3 regions of the Marinomonas sp. HM11-D genome follow, and region 3 is predicted to be linked to each of the others. Evidence: riboswitches for the same ligand, from Rfam matches in the RefSeq annotation. Region 3 holds a riboswitch; each other region holds the start of a gene.
The links. A riboswitch is a leader RNA that binds a small molecule or an ion and turns the genes downstream of it on or off. The one in region 3 is predicted to bind thiamine pyrophosphate.
Positions count from the first base shown of each region.

Region 1 (6,423 bases), on a different contig from region 3:
TGCAGTTCCCGTCAGATTGATCTTAATTTCTGTATCATCCCGTGACGTTAGGGAAGAGACGTTCTTCGCATCTGGCGTGGTCAAAGCAACGATGTTCATCTTACGTTCGTGGGCCGCTTGAATCGCCTGAATAATCGGTGATGTATTGCCTTTATTGGCCACCACAAACAGCACATCGCCAGGGTTACCAATTGCTGTGATTTGCTTAGAAAACACATCGTGATAGCTGTCGTTATGAGTGATCGCAAGCAGGGCATTACCATTACTGGTTAAAGAAACCGCTGGTAGGCCAGGGCGCTCGCGGTCCATGCGGTCTAGTAATAGGGTGCTGAAATATTGTGAAATATAGGCACCTGTGCCATTGCCTATCGCTACGACTTTGCCGCCATTGGCGATGCTGTTAAACAGCACCTTTGCCGCATGTTCAATGTACGGTGGTAAGGTCTCTAGTGCGTATTGTTGTGACTCAAAACTCTGAGCGAACTGGGTGTAAATGGCTTCTTGATAATCCATGTGTGACTACTATATCTGTACTGCTGGCAACCAATGTATGTTGTGGATGTCGAGTAGACCATCTATGGCAATGACATCTATTTGGTATTGGCTGCTCTGCAAATTGTTTTTGATTAACCAGTACTCCGCTGTTTTTAAACAGCGGAGATACTTTTGTTTGGTTATGCTTTCTGCGGCACTGCCTCGGGAGGCATCGGCTCGATAACGCACTTCTACAAACACAATGGTCTGGCCATTGCGCATAATCAAATCAACTTCACCCACGCGTGAGTGAAAATTTCGAGCTATAAACTGATAGCCCTGTTGGACTAGATAGCGCTCGGCAAGTTGCTCTGCCTTAGCGCCATCATTCTGTTTCCTTCTGGGCGAAATAACTTTCCTTAGCATCGATAAGCTCTCCTTGCTTATAGGTCACTATGTTAGGGCGGCGGTTAAAGATGCCGTCGTCGTCTAGGGTAATAATACCTGTGCGAGCGGACACCTTTGCCGATTTAACATTGGTGAACAGTGCTAAACGCTTAGCCAATATATAGCTGTCGTTACCCAGTGCTGTGAGGCGCTGTAAAACGAACGGCTTGTTGCTGTGTTGATCCGCCGACTCTAAAACAGCAGGCAGTTCAGTAAAGATAATGCGCTCAATGTCCTCGCTCTTGCTGGTAGAGCTTGGCGTCTTATCGTGAATGGTTTGTGAGGCCAGCATTGGGATGTCCTCAGCAAAGTAGAAGTTCAACAGTGGTCGAATCTGCTTAGCGTCGTCTAGTTTGCCTATGTAGTAGACATAGTCCAAATCTTGACGGGCTCGAGGCGTTGCTTCGACTTCTTGCTGGGTCCACTGTTGAATACTACGAATACGTGCTTCACTTTCGTCTACTTGCAGCAGTTTCTTGACCGCCTGAGCACGACCGTTTGGCGTGTCCTCATAAGACAGTGATGTCAGTACCGGTAAATGTGTCTCTTGCGCAATTTCTTTAAACAAATCACTTTGACGTAAAGCCCAAGTGGACTCCATGGCAAGAATGGCGGCATTGTCTGCGCCTTCTTTTTTGGCAAAGGCAATCAGTTCGCGAATGTCGTCACTCACGTTCAGAGAGAAATGGTACAAGTTTGGAATCGTGCGATTGTTTTCCAATTGGTTTAAAGCAATCGTTGGAACGTCTTGTACCAAGTCCGCTAACTGACCTACGTTTTGTTTACGCAGTGGCCCGATGATGGTTTCCGCGCCAGTTTCTAAAGCAGCTAAGTAGGCTTGCGAGAATTGGCTGTATTGGTCCGTATCAATGATGTGCAAGTTAGGCTGTACATCGCTGTTGGCGTAATACTGCTGTAAAAGACCATCTAGAATCGCTTCAGAGGCAACCTTAAGCTCTTTGCTCATCGGTAGCATCACCGCAATGGACGTTGGCATGTTTTGCTCAAGTGACGCCATGATCTGGAAGTCCAATGGCGGGTACACGGCTGCTGGGTGGCTACCGTGAATGCGTTGCCAAGATTGATACTCCGCGACCTGTTGCTCCACCGTCAAAGACTGCTGACGCAAAATCTTAGAAACATCCAGCCAGCCATCCAATAATGGCAATTGATTGCCTTCTAGGTCAGTGACTTCGCTATCGGTTAAGTTCTGAATGGCGAACCAAAGCTCAGCGCGGTTCTGTTCTTGCTGATCAGCTGGCAGCATCAGGCTCAACTGCATGTAATCGCGAACTGCATTGGGCCAATTATCCATGGATGCCATTACTTTGGCGCGTTGCTGCAATACCTTGATATTGTTGCTAGGACGCTGAGTTAAAGGCAGCTCTGCCGCTTGGTTCAACAGCTGCAGCGCCAACATCGGCGTTTCTTGCGCTAAGGCAATATCACTCATCAGCAAATAGCCATCGAGTTGGCTTTGGCCACGAATCGGAAGTACGTGGGTTTCCAACAAGGTTCGCGCCTGAAGATACTGCCCATCCATCACCAGTGCTTGTGCTGCAGCCCAGTAATAGGGCGCGGCTTGTTCTGGAGTGGATTGCGCCTGAGCTTGTGCTAGGGCGTAGTTGTAATCAGATAAATCGCTACCTTGTTCCATTTGAGCATTCGTCATACCAGAACTGGGTACGGAAGTTTCAATAGCACCACAACCAATTAGCGACAATGTAACTAAGGAAAGTGGTATGATACGGGATCTAAACAAACTCATATGCACGCAATACTTAAGCCTATAAAAGAGGAATCATGGTAACACAGTCTGATAATGATGTGAGAGGAACCTTCTACATTGTAGCGACCCCAATTGGCAATCTAGATGATTTTACGGATCGTGCAAAACGAGTTTTACAAGAAGTTGACTTTATCGCCGCGGAAGACACCCGTCATAGCAAACGTTTAATGAATCATTTTGGTATCGACACCAAACTGTTTGCTCTACATGACCACAATGAGCGCGATAAAGCTTCCTACATTGCTTCCTTGTTAAGTGACGGTAAAAACGTTGCTTTGATCTCTGATGCGGGCACGCCCTTGATCTCTGATCCTGGTTACCATGTGGTGAACTTCTTACGTCAAGAAGGCCACAAAGTAGTTCCCGTTCCAGGCCCGTCTGCCTTGATTACCGCCCTTTGTGCCTCGGGACTGCCGACCGATCGTTTTAGCTTTGTTGGCTTTTTGCCAGCAAAAAGTAAATCTCGTCGTGATGAAATGTCGAGCTGGACACCAAGCCTTGGTACTGTGGTGTTCTACGAGTCAACCCACCGTATTTTAGACTGTTTAGAAGATCTAGAAGCGGTATGGGGTGAGCAAGCTCAAGTGGCCTTGGCGCGCGAATTAACCAAGACGTTTGAAACCTTCCTGTCAGGCTCGGTTTCAGAAATTAAGCGCATTTTAGAAGACGATAGCAACCAAACTCGCGGTGAATTCGTGATGATGGTGTCTTTACCTGCACAGGAAGAAGACAACGGTGAAGCCATTAAAATTCTAAAGATTCTGCTGAAAGAATTACCAGTAAAGCAAGCTGCAGCCTTAGCCGCTGAAATCACTGGCGAGAAGAAAAACGCCTTGTACAAACAAGCACTGGCGATGAACGAAGAGTAATTCCTTAATCTAGCCATTTCGCGTTTGCTTGTTTACAGCAACAAACAAACGCGTATACTGATGCGCAACTTGTCGGAGTGCCTTAATTGGCTGAGATCGCATTTTAATGCGGGATCCGCAGAACCTGATCAGGCTAATACCTGCGAAGGGAACAAGAAAGCATCATTTCTTTTCTGCTGAAATAGCGTTGTTTTTCCCAAGCACGAACCTTGTGCGATAGGATTAGAACAACCGCGCGTACGTGGAAGTACGTGACCTCCTGACAAGCATTTTTTCCAAATACAAACATAATGGGAATCTGCTTATGTCGACCAACATTCCAAAGCCAAACAAAAAAACACGTGAAAAAGCCCGTCTAGAAGCCAAAGCCTTTATCGAGTCTTTGCAAGCGACGCCATTTCCGTCGTCTGAGCGTATTTACGTACAAGGCTCTGATGCCTCGATCCAAGTGCCAATGCGTCAGATCAACCTAACCGACACGCCGATTGGTTCAGATCCTGAAAACCTAACCTTTGAGCCAAACGAGCCAATTTACGTGTACGACACAGCGGGTCCATACGCGGATCCAGCAGAAAACATCGACGTACACGTGGGCCTTAAAGCACTACGTCAGCAATGGATCGAAGCTCGTAACGATACCGAAGTGCTAGAAGGCGTAAGCTCAAACTTCGCTCAAGAGCGTTTAGCAAATAACGAGCTAGACGAGCTACGTTTTAAGCACCTACCAACGGTACGTAAAGCCAAAGCGGGTCAATGCGTGACGCAAATGCATTACGCGCGCCAAGGCATCATCACACCTGAGATGGAATACATTGCCATCCGTGAGAACCAAAACCTGCAAGCGATTAAATCTGAGCTGTTGCTAAAACAACACCCAGGCCACAGCTTCGGTGCCAATATTCAAACGGAAATCACGCCAGAATTCGTGCGTAAAGAAGTTGCCGAAGGCCGCGCCATCATCCCTAACAACATCAACCACCCAGAAACCGAGCCAATGATCATCGGCCGTAACTTCCTAGTGAAGGTCAATGCCAACATTGGTAACTCGGCGCTAACGTCTTCGATCGAAGAAGAAGTCGAGAAGCTGGTATGGTCAACACGCTGGGGCGCGGACACCGTAATGGATTTGTCGACTGGCAAAAACATCCACGAAACTCGTGAATGGATCCTACGTAACTCGCCAGTGCCAATCGGTACGGTACCGATTTACCAAGCACTAGAAAAAGTGGACGGCGTGGCCGAAGACCTAAACTGGGAAGTGTTCCGCGATACTCTGATTGAGCAAGCGGAGCAGGGCGTGGACTACTTCACCATCCACTGTGGTGTCCTACTACGTTACGTGCCTATGACAGCGAAACGCCTAACCGGCATCGTGTCTCGCGGTGGTTCCATCATGGCGAAATGGTGTCTAGCGCACCACGAAGAAAACTTCCTTTACACCCGTTTCAAAGAAATCTGTGAAATCTGTGCGGCCTACGATGTGGCGCTTTCCCTAGGTGACGGTCTACGTCCAGGTTCGATCATGGATGCCAACGACGAAGCGCAATTGTCAGAGCTTCGCACTCTAGGTGAGCTAACGAAAATTGCATGGGACTACGATGTTCAGGTGATGATCGAAGGCCCAGGCCACGTGCCAATGCAGCTGATCAAAGAGAACATGGATCTGCAACTTGAGCACTGCCATGAAGCACCGTTCTACACCTTAGGCCCCCTAACACAAGACATCGCACCGGGTTACGACCACATCACTTCAGGTATCGGTGCCGCGCAAATCGGTTGGTACGGCTGTGCCATGTTGTGTTACGTGACACCAAAAGAACACTTGGGTCTACCGAACAAAGAAGACGTGAAGCAAGGTCTGATCACTTACAAGATCGCTGCCCACGCGGCGGACTTGGCCAAAGGTCACCCAGGTGCCCAAGTACGTGACAACGCCTTGTCAAAAGCCCGTTTTGAATTCCGTTGGGAAGATCAATTCAACTTGTCACTAGACCCAGTCACAGCACGCTCTTACCACGATGAAACCCTACCGCAAGCATCGGGTAAAGTGGCGCATTTCTGTTCTATGTGTGGTCCAAAATTCTGTTCGATGAAGATCACTCAAGAAGTACGTGACTACGCCGCAGGCCTTGAGAAGATCGAAGCGGTGGACGTAACGGCAGAAGCAGGCATGCAGCAAATGTCGGAGCAGTTCAAGGAGCTAGGCAGCGATGTCTACTTAACGACAGACAAGCTAGCGACTGACAAGAAGAAAACCGATAAACGTTCTGAAGACGAGCTAGAGACGGAACAGTAAATGACCACAACAGATGTTAAACAAATAGCGTTTCGAGACGCTGGGTTTAAATCATCTGTTTTGGACAACACTCGACACCTTGGGTGTCGAGTGCTTCACTCCACAACGGATGAAGTTCAACACCCGTGTCATATTGAAACCCGTCAGGGCGGATTAACGCTGACCACGACGACGGAAACATGGCAGTTTGTCACTGAGCTAGATGCCTCAAGCAGTGTTTATCAAGCCCTGTGTCAAAAAGATGACCAAGACAATCAAGTCACGGTTCAGCTACCGGGGCAACGCATTGCATATTTTCAGGCTGATAAGCTGACCAAGATAAACCAAAACGACCTTGCCGTCGCGCTGGCGTGTTTTATTGAGCAGGGCTACGAACATTTAGATGCCATGACCTTGGCGTTGGCTTGGTTAACACAACAAGCACGTGCTGCTGGGGCGGGTTGGCCGGAAGATCGCACTTGGTTCCCGAGCACTAGCTTTGCCGATGACCATGTAATTGCCAAAGGTGCCGAGTTTAGCCCGATTCGCAAAGAGCTGTTTACCCTTTA
Region 1 is NZ_JBMMKT010000004.1:245,927-252,349, reverse strand. Features, by position in the region: gene ACOSVP_RS07930 (SIS domain-containing protein) at 1-513, opposite strand, end outside; gene ACOSVP_RS07925 (YraN family protein) at 523-900, opposite strand; gene ACOSVP_RS07920 (penicillin-binding protein activator) at 860-2,578, opposite strand; gene rsmI (16S rRNA (cytidine(1402)-2'-O)-methyltransferase) at 2,725-3,579, shown strand; TPP riboswitch at 3,643-3,747, shown strand; gene thiC (phosphomethylpyrimidine synthase ThiC) at 3,884-5,875, shown strand; gene thiE (thiamine phosphate synthase) at 5,876-6,423, shown strand, end outside.
Region 1: linked by a shared signal. The riboswitch ahead of thiC (phosphomethylpyrimidine synthase ThiC) and the one ahead of thiD (bifunctional hydroxymethylpyrimidine kinase/phosphomethylpyrimidine kinase) in region 3 are both predicted to bind thiamine pyrophosphate.

Region 2 (6,423 bases), on a different contig from region 3:
CGACATCAGGGCGGAAAAAGCAAAGTAGACAAACATGGTCTCTTGTCCAGACACATGACTGCTTAGCATGCGCGTCGTCACCATAGAAAACGCCAAACCAACCGCCGACAAGAAGCCGATAATATGCCAAGGATTGAAATGCTCTGGCGTCGGATTAATAACCAGCGCCACACCAATAAAGCCGATTAAAAGCGGCAACCAACGGGCTTTTGGGATCATCACCCGATGCATAATCAGCACCACAAAGGGCACACATAAAGGCGCACAAGAACGCAACAGGGAAGCCTCCACCAGCGGGATATGATTCAACGCCCAGTAGTAAAATAAGAAGCCCGCAAAACCACCAAGACTGCGTAAGAAGTGTGCCTTAATCACATGCCAAGGGCGACGCTGCCATTTACCCCACATCTGAGGGAATAAAACCGCCAGACAAAATAGGCTTTGCCAAAACACCAGAACGGGCACCGCGATTTGGGTTTGCACCTGCTTCGCTGCCACCGCAGTGATCGACATAATAAAAGCGTAGGCAATGGTGGCGTAGATGCCTTTTTTAACCAGATAAATATCGCTCACGGACATTTCCTTTCGGATAGAAGAACAGCAGACGAAGAACAGCGAATCAAGCCGCTATCATCGCTTTATTTAAGGGAAGGTGAAATATGCAAATAGCGATTAAACGGCGAATCCGGTGGTGTTTCGGACAATATTATTGCATCAGCTTGTGCGACAACCTGGCCCTCTTCCAGCAATAACACTTGGCCGCCTAATAACAGAACGTCCGAAGGGCTGTGCGTCACCATAATTGTGGTCCACTGGTATTGCTCAGTCAGTTGTTTAATTAGGTGCAACATATCCGAGCGCAGCTTCGGATCCAGCGCACTGAAAGGCTCATCCAATAACAGAATCGGTTTTTCGCGCACCAGCACACGGGCAATGGCCACACGCTGAGCTTGGCCACCGGATAACTGATCTGGATACTTGGCAGCAAAGGCCTGCAACTGAACCTGCTCTAGCGCCCAGCGCACCTTCTCCTTTTGCTCTGAGGTCAATATGCGAGACGGTGATAAACCAATGGCAATATTGTCCCACACACTGAGTTGAGGAAATAAATTATCACTTTGAAACAAGGTGGTAATAGGTCGATCGTAAGGTGCCAATGGCAGCAACTCTTGCGCATCAAAGCGAATACTGCCTTGTCCTTCGATATAGCCACCGAGTAACGCCAATAAGGTACTTTTACCGCCACCGCTGGCTCCTAAAATGGAGGTGCAACCTAGCTCTAGCTGCGCCTGATAGCTGGCCTGAAAATCTTGCCAACGATAGCTTAAATCAAACGACAACACGGCGACCTCCTACGAAGCGATTGATGGAATAAAACAAACTTAAGCACAATAAAATCAACACCACCGCGACGCAGGCGCCCTGCTCAACTCGATAGGAACCAATCAATTGATACAAATACATGGGTAAGGTTTCTAAGCCTTTGGAACCGAATAAAGCCACCACCCCAAGATCCCCGAGACTGAGTAACACCGCATAGGCCAAACCTTGCGCAAGGGATGAGCGAATTTGCCCCCACTCCAAGCGAAAGCGTGCCCAACCGACCACATGCATTTGCGCGTATAGATGACGGAAGCGTTTTTCCTGCTGATAGATGGTCGGCATGATGGCACGCAATACAAATGGCAACGCCATCACAGCATTGACCCACACGACAATCCAATAGGCGTGCTTAATACTGACACCAGCATTACGGAACAGCAGAAACAGGCCCGTTGCCAGCACCAAACTTGGCACCATCAACACTAAATTGCCAGACTGCTCCAGCTTTTGCGCCCACCAATCGCCACGCTGACGCCAGCGTAAAGTGCGCACCAGCGCCGCCAGGCTTAATCCGATCAGTAATGATAGAACGCCAGATGGCAAAGCAATGCGCAGCGAGTGCCACACCGACCACCATAGATCACCCGACCATAAGGTTTGCCAAAACAAGGCCGTCACCACGGGAGCAAGAATCGCCACAAAGGGCGGCAACACCCAAAGCAGCACGATTGCTAGGGTGCTAAAGTCAACGACCTTGGCCACCCCACTGGAGCGCATGGCTAACCGTTGCCCTTGATATATGCTCACATCCTGACGGATCGGCGGCGCCAGTTTATACACCGCCAACGCCACCAAAGAACAAATCGCCACCTGTAATAACGATAAGTAACTGGCTTTGTTTAAATCAAATTCAAAACGCAGCGCCTGATAAATGGCCACTTCCAAAGTGCTCGAACGGGGCCCGCCACCTAGACTCAGCACCACGGCAAAACCGGAAAAGCACAACATAAAAATCAGCAGAAACAAGCCTGGCAGATTCTTTTTCAGATAATGCCATTCAATTAAGCGGAACACATGCCAACGACTAAAACCTAACTGACTGGCAAGCCGCCACTGGGCGTCTGGAATCAATTGATAAGCCTGCAAAATCACCCGTACCGCCAATGGCATATTGAAAAACACATGGGCCAATAAAATGCCACCTAGGCCATACAAGGGAAACGGAGTACCGAACAACGAGGTAAACCAGCCATTACGGCCATAGACCACCACAATCCCCAAGATAGCGACAATGGTCGGCACCACAATGGAAATGGCAAACAGAGACAAGAGTGTTTGACGACCGATAAAACGTCGATGAAACAGGCAAGAAGCCATGGGAATGGCCAACAAGATACTCAGCAAGGCACTTAAACTCGCTTGAGTAAAGGAAAAGCGCACCACTCGCCATGTGTAAGGATCGGCGAGATAACGCCCCCAAGAACTAGGGGACGCGTACTCTAGCAATGCTACCAAAGCCGCAGCGGCGATCACCAAATAAAGCGAAACGCCCAGCCAAGCTGGGCGTAGATAAGGGGAGAAAATCAAAGCTTATCGAGTCGTTGCTTCCAACCATTCATTGATCCAAGCTTGACGCTGCTGTGCCACTTGCTCAGCCTCTAGCGTCAATACCTTGGTCGGTTGTGGTTGTGAGGTAAAAGCTTCTGGCAGTGGATCCACATTGCTCATCACTGGGTACATCCAGTTACCGGTTGCCACCACGTTTTGGAAACCAGGCTCTAGGATAAATTGCATAAACTGTTCAGCTAACGCTTTATGAGGTGCATTTTCTAACATAGCCGCCACTTCGATCTGTGGGTAAAAACCTTCGCTCGCAGTAGCTGCTTTGTACTTATGTTCGCCCTCAGCAACGATATGGTAGGCCGGTGATGTGGTGTAACTTAGTACCACGTCCGCTTCCCCTTTTAGGAACAGGCTGTAGCCGTCATACCAGCCTTTGGTCACCGTCACCGTATGACTTGCCAATTTCGCCCATGCGTCCGCCGCTTGATCACCGTACACAGCTTTCATCCATAGCAGTAAGCCTAACCCCGGCGTTGATGTACGAGGATCTTGGTAAATCACTTTCAGGTCTTGGTTTTCAACCACGTCTTTTAGGGAGGTTGGCGCTGTTGCAAGCTTTTCACTGTCGTAGATAAAAGCAAAGTAGCCTTGATCAAACGGAACGAAGTTTTCATCACTCCAACCACCTGGTGTGGTGACGTTAGAGGTATCGACACTGTGTTTCGCCAGCAAACCCGTTTGCTTCGCCGCTTCCATCACATTTAAATCAAGGCCAAGCAACACATCCGCTTCTGATGCCTCACCCTCAAGTTGCGCACGTGACAAAATACCAACAGACGAATCCAGCGCCACAAAATTCAGTTCACAGTTACATTGTGCTTCAAAGTTCGCTTTGATCTTTGGACCAGGGCCCCATTCCGATGCAAACGCATCGTAGGTGTAAACCGTTAAGGTTTCAGCAGATACCAAAGACGTCGCCAATAAGGCGGTGGTACCAAACGCAAGAGATTTGAAAGACGCCAAAGAATTAGAAAACATAGTCGCTCCTAAGTGAGCGGCGTATAACTGGATGGGCAAGATGTGAAGGGCTTGCTATCTCAATTCCTACGCCAGCATGATCTGGTTCAGGTTCAATGGGTTAACCATCAATGGTTTCTCAGCGGCCAAAGCCACACCCCATGAGATACATTCGCCGCTATTCTAGCAGAGGCTCTACAGATAGCTAACTGTTGTTGCTCTTTAAATAGTCTAATACACGTGCCAAAGCCCCTTGATTGGCTTTAGCATTGGCCAAGGCTTTCTGGCCCATGGTTTGGCGCACATAGATATTCTTCAGATACAGCAGCTGATCCACCAGCTCTGTAATCGAGTGCACTCGAAGCGCCCCTTGATCGTGAATCAAGGACTCAGTGATCTCGGCAAAATTGAAGGTATGCTCCCCCACGATCACAGGTTTAGCTAAGATCGCAGGCTCGATTGGGTTGTGACCGCCCCGCTCAATCAGGCTACCCGCTACGAAAGCCACATCAGACATGGCAAAATAACGCATCATTTCGCCCATGCTATCCCCCAGTAACACATCTGCCTGAGCCCAAGTGTCCAGCTGACCATCGGAGCGACGCTCAACTCGAAAACCACTCTGTTTCGCCTGCGCAAACACCTCATCAAAACGCTCTGGATGACGCGGCACCAAAATCAGTTTGGCATTAGAGAGCTGGCGTTTTAAAGATTTGTGCGCCGCCAAAATAAGCGCATCTTCCCCTTCATGGGTACTGGCCGCGATCCATATAAACTCACCTTTCGCAGCTAAGGCTTTACGCCAAACCGGGACTTGAGGATCATCCGGCGCTATCACATCAAATTTGATATTACCCACCACCGGCACGTCTTGCGCCCCCAACGCCTTAAAACGCTCTGCATCCGCTGGCGCATGCGCTAAAAAGCGATCCGGCAGAGCCATGAGAGGGCGAGCAAAAAAAGCAAATTTTTGATAACGCTTGGCGGAACGCTCACTTAAGCGAGCATTGATAATCTGAATGGTCATACCTTGGGCCTTGGCGGTCTGTAACAGGTTAGGCCAAAGCTCGGTTTCAATAATCGCCAATTGCGGACAGCTCAATTTACTCAAAGCACGCTGCACACACATCTTGTGATCTAAAGGTAAATAGCGATGCTGCACACGATCTGCAAACCATTTCTGCACCTGTTCCGCGCCAGTAGGCGTGACTGTGGTGATCAGTAATTGTTTGCCTGGGTTGGCTTCAAGCCATTGCGTTACTAGTATTTTCGCCGCCAGAACTTCACCGACAGAGGCGCAATGCAGCCAAAGATCTGCTTGCACAGGCCCCCACTTACCAAGCGCTTCTTGCACTCGATAATTGTCATAGCACTTGTGAAAGCGCCAAATACGTCGCGCGATAAATGGCGACGCTAAGGCAAGTAACAGACGATAGAGCCACATAGTTTTACTCTTCGTTAAATTGTTTCTGATGCAATTGAGCGTAGGCACCATTTTGCGCCAACAACTCTTTGTGTGAGCCCACTTCAATGATCACACCATGATCCACCACGGCAATAATATCGGCGTTTTCAATGGTCGATAATCGGTGCGCAATGGCAATCGTGGTGCGGTCTTTCATCAAACTATCTAATGCCTGCTGGATCGCTCGTTCAGATTCTGTATCCAGGGCTGAAGTCGCTTCGTCTAGAATCAGAATCGGCGCGTTTTTCAAAATGGCGCGGGCAATGGCAATACGTTGGCGCTGACCACCGGATAGCAAGACACCGTTCTCGCCAACCATGGTATCCAAACCGTGCTCAAGGTTTTCAATAAACTCCCAAGCATTGGCTGCCTTGGCTGCGGCAATCACTTCTTCTTCCGAAGTGCCACGTAAATAACCGTAAGCTATGTTCTCACGGATCGAACCGTTGAACAGCACCACATTTTGGTTCACCAATGCAATTTGGCTACGCAAACTTTTCAGGCCGTACTCACGACTATCCAAGCCATCAACCAACAAACTTCCGTCCGTAACATCATACAAACGCGGCACTAGGTTGGCGAGTGTAGACTTACCGCCACCAGAACGCCCCACCAGCGCCAGTGTTTTACCGGCTGGTAACGCTAGGTTGATATTTTCCAATATTAACCGGTCACTGCTAGGGTATTGGAAGCTTAGGTTACGCCACTCAATTTCACCTTTGGCGTGGGTCAGTTCTTGTTTGCCACTGTCGACTTCTTCATCCATATCGAGGAATTCGAAAATGCTTTGTGCCGCAGCAATGCCTTTTTGCAGAATACTGTTCACATCCGTCAACTGACGCGCAGGCTTACTTAACATACCCGCGGCACCAATAAAGGCAACAAAATCACCTGCTGACATGTGCTGACTTAAGTTAGGATCCAGCGCTAGCCAAATCAAAATAGCTAGGGAAATCGCCACCAAAAACTGTACAACTGGAATATTCAGTGCCTTGGTCAGCTCCATTTTAAGTTGGCTGCGTTTGTTATCCCCAGCCGCTTCACGGAAACGATCA
Region 2 is NZ_JBMMKT010000001.1:262,234-268,656, reverse strand. Features, by position in the region: gene ACOSVP_RS01235 (DMT family transporter) at 1-573, opposite strand, end outside; gene ACOSVP_RS01230 (thiamine ABC transporter ATP-binding protein) at 639-1,343, opposite strand; gene thiP (thiamine/thiamine pyrophosphate ABC transporter permease) at 1,330-2,910, opposite strand; gene thiB (thiamine ABC transporter substrate binding subunit) at 2,914-3,924, opposite strand; TPP riboswitch at 3,970-4,075, opposite strand; gene ACOSVP_RS01215 (3-deoxy-D-manno-octulosonic acid transferase) at 4,109-5,347, opposite strand; gene msbA (lipid A export permease/ATP-binding protein MsbA) at 5,352-6,423, opposite strand, start outside.
Region 2: linked by a shared signal. The riboswitch ahead of thiB (thiamine ABC transporter substrate binding subunit) and the one ahead of thiD (bifunctional hydroxymethylpyrimidine kinase/phosphomethylpyrimidine kinase) in region 3 are both predicted to bind thiamine pyrophosphate.

Region 3 (6,423 bases):
ATATAATCCATTACATAACGAAATAGCTCAAGCAACAGCCCTAAGAAATCGTCGAATTTTGGAAAAATCCGCACCAGAATGTCGCATTAAGTGATTTTTCAAGCGTGATATAGAAAACTCTGCTGAAACAAAAACGCCCCAGCGGATCGCTGAGGCGTTCTTGAAAGCACTTAGAGGCGATTAAGACGCGGGCGCTTCACAGTGATAAGACGCTAGTTGACTCACATCACCACCATCAAATTTCGCATATTGCGGGAACGGACAAATCGGCTGCGTTTTATTTGGGAAAGACTCTCCTTTCGCTGGCAGATTGACCGGTGCTTCCTCTTTCTCAACCCAATTTTCAATGGCTGCTAATGGATCAAAGTTATTGAATGCCGGACCACCACCACAGTGAGTCATACCCGGCACCATAAATAAGCGTGCCCAATCATGGGTTTCCGCCATATCTCCGCCGTCTGTGTCTTGGCTGACATTTTTGTACCAATTAGCAATATCGTCCGCTGAAAACACTGGATCGGATAAGCCTTGGTAAACAATCACCTTGCCGCCTTTAGCCTTATAGGTTGTTAGGTAAGTAGCGACCGCATCGTTAAGCGCCGCAGTTTGATGCATGTCTTCCATATCTTTATCAAAGTCGAAATCTAAGGTGTTAAGCTCAGGACGTGGTGGCGTTAGGAAATAGAACTTCACAGAACCAGCCCCCAAAGACAGATTCAAGGCATCCGTTTTGGTCGCATCTTCAGAGAAACCTAATTTCCATGCACGCCAGCCTGGAGCAGACATTCCACTATCATAAGGCCATGTGCTGTAAAGTTTGTCACCACGGCTGTTAACGGGTCCAGCCATGACTTTTCCTAAGGCATCAATTTTCGCTGAGGACAAGCAGGCTGTAGCGTTTGTACCATCGCACTGCAACACCTTAGGATCAAAGTGACAGGCTTGGTAATTGTTGATCACGCCATCAATCGAGCCATCCAGTGCATCACAAGACTCCAACACCGATTTGCTCACTAAATTCAAGTCCGCTTGCGTTAGAGCCTTAGATAAGATTGGACGACCTTGCTCATCTTTTGGCGCAATACTCATTAAAGCTTGAGAGTCCCATGCTTCTGCAACACCTGCACGACTTAAGTGAAAGCCAGGGTTACCCGCGACAATACCATCAAATTCATTAGGGTAACGCTGTGCCGCCATCATGGCTTCACGACCACCGTTGGAGCACCCCATAAAATAGGTATAATCTGGTCGTTGTGAGTAGTATTCGTCGACGATTCGTTTCGCCTGAACCGTTACTTTGCCAATCGCCGCATAAGCAAAATCAAGACGAGCTTGCTGATCAAAGCCAAACTCAGGGCTTGGCGTCGGATGACCACCATCCATAGAAACAACCGCATAACCTCGGGTTAACGCTGGTGAAGCGGTCGATTCATTCACTGGAATGCGCCCCAGTGCGTTGGCAAGAAAGCCGTCCACACCGCCACCGCCTTGGAATAACAAACGCTGTTGCCAATTGCTAGGAAGGCGCATTTCAAAATGAATGCCGTAAGGCTTACCATCCGCCCCAGTGCGCTCTTCAATCACCCCCTGAACAAGGCAGTGCGCTGGCAAATCCACATCAGACATATTAGCGCCAGTAAAAGCTGCCATGGGGTCTTTTGCGGCAGGACCAGCTGCCACCCATTCGGCCTTGGTGATTTCTACATTATGCTCACTTAGGTCCATTAACCCCGCACACATCTGATCACTTGCGTAGGCCATTGGCGCTGCCAAACCTGACAAAGCCAAGCTCGGCAGCAACACCTTTTTCAAAACGCTATTCATTTTCGACTCCTTAGCTATTTTGCCCTTCATGTCGCAGTCCCATGTACAAATCGTACCGTGACATATGCTTTATCGTTATAGCCTATAACGATACAAAAAGCCTATCTTACGCCCTTGCGTAAACGCATCAACAACACTGAAAGATAGCCTAAATATTACCTATATTTTCAATTAGAACAGCCAGTTATGTAACAAAGTCTAGAATTCCTTACGGTTATAGTTAGGACGAAATATACGGACAATTTTGCTATGAACGCTAGCTATAAATCACTGCAGATTGATATGATTAGTTCCACATAGTCGGGGAGCAAAACTGCTGAGATCGCTTAAGCGAGACCCGTTGAACCTGATTCAGTTAGTACTGACGTAGGGAACTATGGGAAAGATTCTGCTTAGCCCAACCATTGTCCTTGGTGTGAGGCGCTGTTTTTCTTCCCGTTCCTTTGCGTCGTAAAGGAACCTTTATGACCCAAACCACCCCTATTACGCTCACCATTGCTGGCTCTGACAGCGGCGGTGGCGCAGGCATTCAAGCCGATATCAAAGCCATTTCAGCAACCGGCAGTTACGCTTGCAGCGTGATTACAGCCACCACCGCACAAAACACCTTGGGCGTCAGCGACGTACATCCGATCCCCGCGCAGCATGTAGCGGCGCAACTCGATGCAGTATTCAGCGATCTAGCTATTCAAGCGGTTAAGATTGGTATGTTGGCCGATGCAAATATTATCAAGGTGGTCGCGGATAAACTGCGCCACTATCAGCCTAGTTATGTGGTATTGGACCCAGTAATGGTCGCTACCAGCGGTGATCTATTGCTTCAGCAAGAAGCCATCAAAACCATGCAGTCGGAGTTGTTTCCCCTAGTGGATTTGATTACCCCGAATCTACCGGAAGCAGCAACTTTGCTCGGTAAGGCTACACCTCACACTGAAGCCGAAGCGCTCGCTATGATTGACGAGCTAAAGCGTTTGCCAGCGGCGGTGTTATTAAAAGGTGGGCATCTAGCAGAAGGGCCAGACAGCAAGGACTGGCTGATTAAAGACGAGCAAGTGCTGCTGTACTCTAGCCCAAGAATCGCAACCAAAAACACCCATGGCACGGGCTGTACCTTATCGGCAGCGATTGCTTCATTTTTGGCACAAGGGCTTGCTCTTGAAAGCGCCGTTGATCAAGCGAAAACCTATTTAAGCCAAGCCATTGCGCACGCGGATGAATTGAACATAGGCAAAGGCCATGGCCCGGTGCATCACTTTTTCAAACAAGCGAACTCATGATTAGTATTGCCACTGACCTTGTTCACGGACGATTTCAAGACCCGCACCACAGTTGATTTCCAGAGCGCCATGTTCAAACAAAGTAAACTGGCGCTTATCATCGCGAAAACGGTAACCAATAAACTGACAAGGGGTTTCACCGTCAGCACAGAGGCGATGTAAGGTACGACCTTCATAGTGTTGCACCTTACCGGATTCCTTCAGGGTCAGTGCAAATGACATTTTCTGACAGGCCACCTCACCTTCAGGGCAGCGGGAGGTCACATCAATTTGATACGACTCAGTGGTGAGCGTTTGTGCGCTGGCAAGCGTTGCACTAAAACAGACAGCGACAATCGCTAATAGCGAGGGTTTAGTCATCAAAATACTCCTTCATCTTGATTACCATAAAGTCGATAAAGCTACGTAGCAAGGGCGACATTTGTTTGCGAGTGGCATAGATACCATAAATACCGAGCTGGTTCGGCTCAAACTCTGGCAACAACGAGACTAACCGCCCGTCCGCCAAATGCTGTTTAACCGAATACCAAGGCTGCAGGCTGATACCACCGCCTAATAGGGTGCTACGCAACAGCAGCGTAGAAATATTGCTGCTAAGGTTACCTGATACCGCCACGCTGGTCTCCCCTGCAACGCCTTGAAATTGCCATAAACTTTGACCAAAGTAGGAATAGGTCAAACAGTTGTGCCGTGATAGCTCATCAATGGTGCGTGGCATGCCTTGCTCGCGAAGATATTCGGGACTGGCGCAGACTACCGAACGGCAAACGCCCAACTTACGCGCCACCAAATTCGGGTCCAAATCATTGGTAATGCGTATCGCCAGATCGATGCGCTCCTCGACAAGATTGACCGAACGATCGCCCACCAGCACATCGATCTTCACCGCAGGATACAAGCGTAAATACTCATCCACCGCTTGAATCAAAAAATCATCGGCAAAAGTATGACTACAGGTGATGCGCAGTAGCCCACGAGGCTCACTGTCGGGACGAATCGCCAATTGCTCCATTTCATCGCCGATGGAAAGCATGGTGCGTGCACGATCCAGCACATCTTCCCCAGCGCCCGTCAAACTGATACGCCGCGTAGTTCGGTGTAACAGACGCGAGCCCATCCAGCGTTCCAGCTCCGCGATATAACGCGTCACCATGGCACGAGAAATATCCAATTGATCTGCCGCCGCCGTCAAACTGCCGCGATCAGCAACCGTTACAAAGACTTTAAGAGCCGTTAATCTATCCATTTTATTTGTTCGATATATGCAACAGTGAAGTTAATATTATGCCGTATTTGAACCATCTAGTTTGCAATATACTTTTCTCATTCCATTTCACCACGAGGTTTTAAGAATGAAAAAGTCATTGACCACTGCCCTAGCTGTCAGCGCTCTAACCCTAGCCGTTTCCAATGCTCAAGCGTTCGAAGTTGAAGTTTACAATGCCGCTCAGAATGGCATTTTCCCGGTATCTTCTGAGCTATTAGTGGGCGAAAAAGAAGCGATTTTGGTGGACGCTCAGTTTGATACGAAAAACGCCCAGAAGCTAGTAGATTTGATCAAAGCCAGCAACAAAACCCTGAAGCAGGTCTACATCAGTGGCGGTGACCCTGACTACTACTTTGGCCTTGAAACCATTGTTGATGCCTTCCCTAATGTAGAAGTCATTGCCAGTGAATATGTGGTGCATCACATTGAAGAAACCAAAGATCAAAAATTGGCTTACTGGGGACCCATTTTGGGCGACGCTGCACCAGCGAAAGTGATTGTGCCTAAGATCAACAACACCACTAGTCTAACGTTAGATGGCAAAGCCATTGAAATTAAGGCTATTAACACAGCAGATGCCTACCTATGGGCCCCTTCTGAAAAAACCGTGTTTGGTGGCGTCGCCGTGTCGAGCGGTTTGCATGTGTGGATGGCAGATAGCCAAACTCAAGCTGCACGTCAACATCGTATCGATACCATGAATGAAATCGTCGCTCTTAACCCAAACACAGTAGTACCGGGCCATTACGTCGGCGAACTGCCAAGTGGGGCAAGTGCAGCAGAATTTACCCGTGATTACATCAAAACGTTTGTGTCTAAATTAGATCAAGCCAGCAATTCAAATGATCTTGTTGAGGCCATGAAGGCAGCCTATCCTGACTTAAAACCAACGGATGGCTTATTCATCGGTGCCAAGGTCGCCACTGGCGAAATGAAGTGGTAATCCGACTTTAAAACGATAAGACAAAGAAAAAGCCAGTCACCCACAGAGTGACTGGCTTTTTCTATTCAAAGTACTGATCAAGAGACCGTTATACTTTTTAGCCTTTCTCCACAAATCTTGTCTTAAACAAAGCCAAGCAGACGTGGCAAGAACAAAGATAGTTCAGGCACAAAAGTGGTAATTAACATTACCGGCATGGCCACAAAGCCCATCAACGCCAACGCTGGCATCACGGTGCGGTGAATCGACACCTGACCGATACGACACGCCATATAGAGAATGGGCGCGACCGGCGGGCTGTTAGCACCGATAACGACTGAACAGGCCACGATTGAAGCAAAGTGCACAGGGTGTACACCGCTATCCACCATCAACGGCATAAACAAAGGTGCAACCACCACAGTTACCGATACGTCGTCCATGATCATACCAGCGATGATTAGGAATACGTTCACCGCAATCAAAATCAGCAATGGGTTTTCAATCAGCGAGCTAACCAATTGCGTTAGATCTTGCGGAATACGTTCCATCGCCAAAATACGGCCGATCATAAAGCTGAATAGCAAGATCAAAATCACCGTACCCGTTGTTTCTGCAGCCGACACTACACTGCGTGAGAAACGTTTAACGGTTAAGTCTTTGTAGATAAAGAAACCAATAATCATGGCAGCAAAAGCGGCTACCGCTGCCGCTTCGGTTGGCGTGAAAATACCACCGTAGATACCACCTAGGATGATGATTGGCAACGACAAGGCAGGGAAAGCACGTAACGTAGCGCGGGCTTTACTTGGCGCTTTTTCCATTCCTTCCGTGGCAGCGTTGTTAATCTCATCAAAGAAGCGACCAACACTAAAACGGTTCGCGATAATTAGACCAATAATCAATAAAAACGCAGGACCGATCGATGCGGCAAAACAAGCTGCCACGGACTGACGTGTTACCACGGCAAACAGAATCATGGTGATCGATGGTGGGATCAAGATCCCCAACAACGACGAAATACCCAATAGCGCAGACGAGTACCCACGAGGATAACCACGTTGTTCCAATGGCCCAATCATAATGGTACCGATAGACGCTACCGCAGCCGTTGCGGTACCCGCAATCGCACC
Region 3 is NZ_JBMMKT010000003.1:116,444-122,866, forward strand. Features, by position in the region: gene ACOSVP_RS05105 (tannase/feruloyl esterase family alpha/beta hydrolase) at 181-1,824, opposite strand; TPP riboswitch at 2,116-2,214, shown strand; gene thiD (bifunctional hydroxymethylpyrimidine kinase/phosphomethylpyrimidine kinase) at 2,289-3,101, shown strand; gene ACOSVP_RS05115 (hypothetical protein) at 3,102-3,461, opposite strand; gene ACOSVP_RS05120 (LysR family transcriptional regulator) at 3,454-4,347, opposite strand; gene ACOSVP_RS05125 (MBL fold metallo-hydrolase) at 4,454-5,311, shown strand; gene ACOSVP_RS05130 (TRAP transporter large permease) at 5,434-6,423, opposite strand, start outside.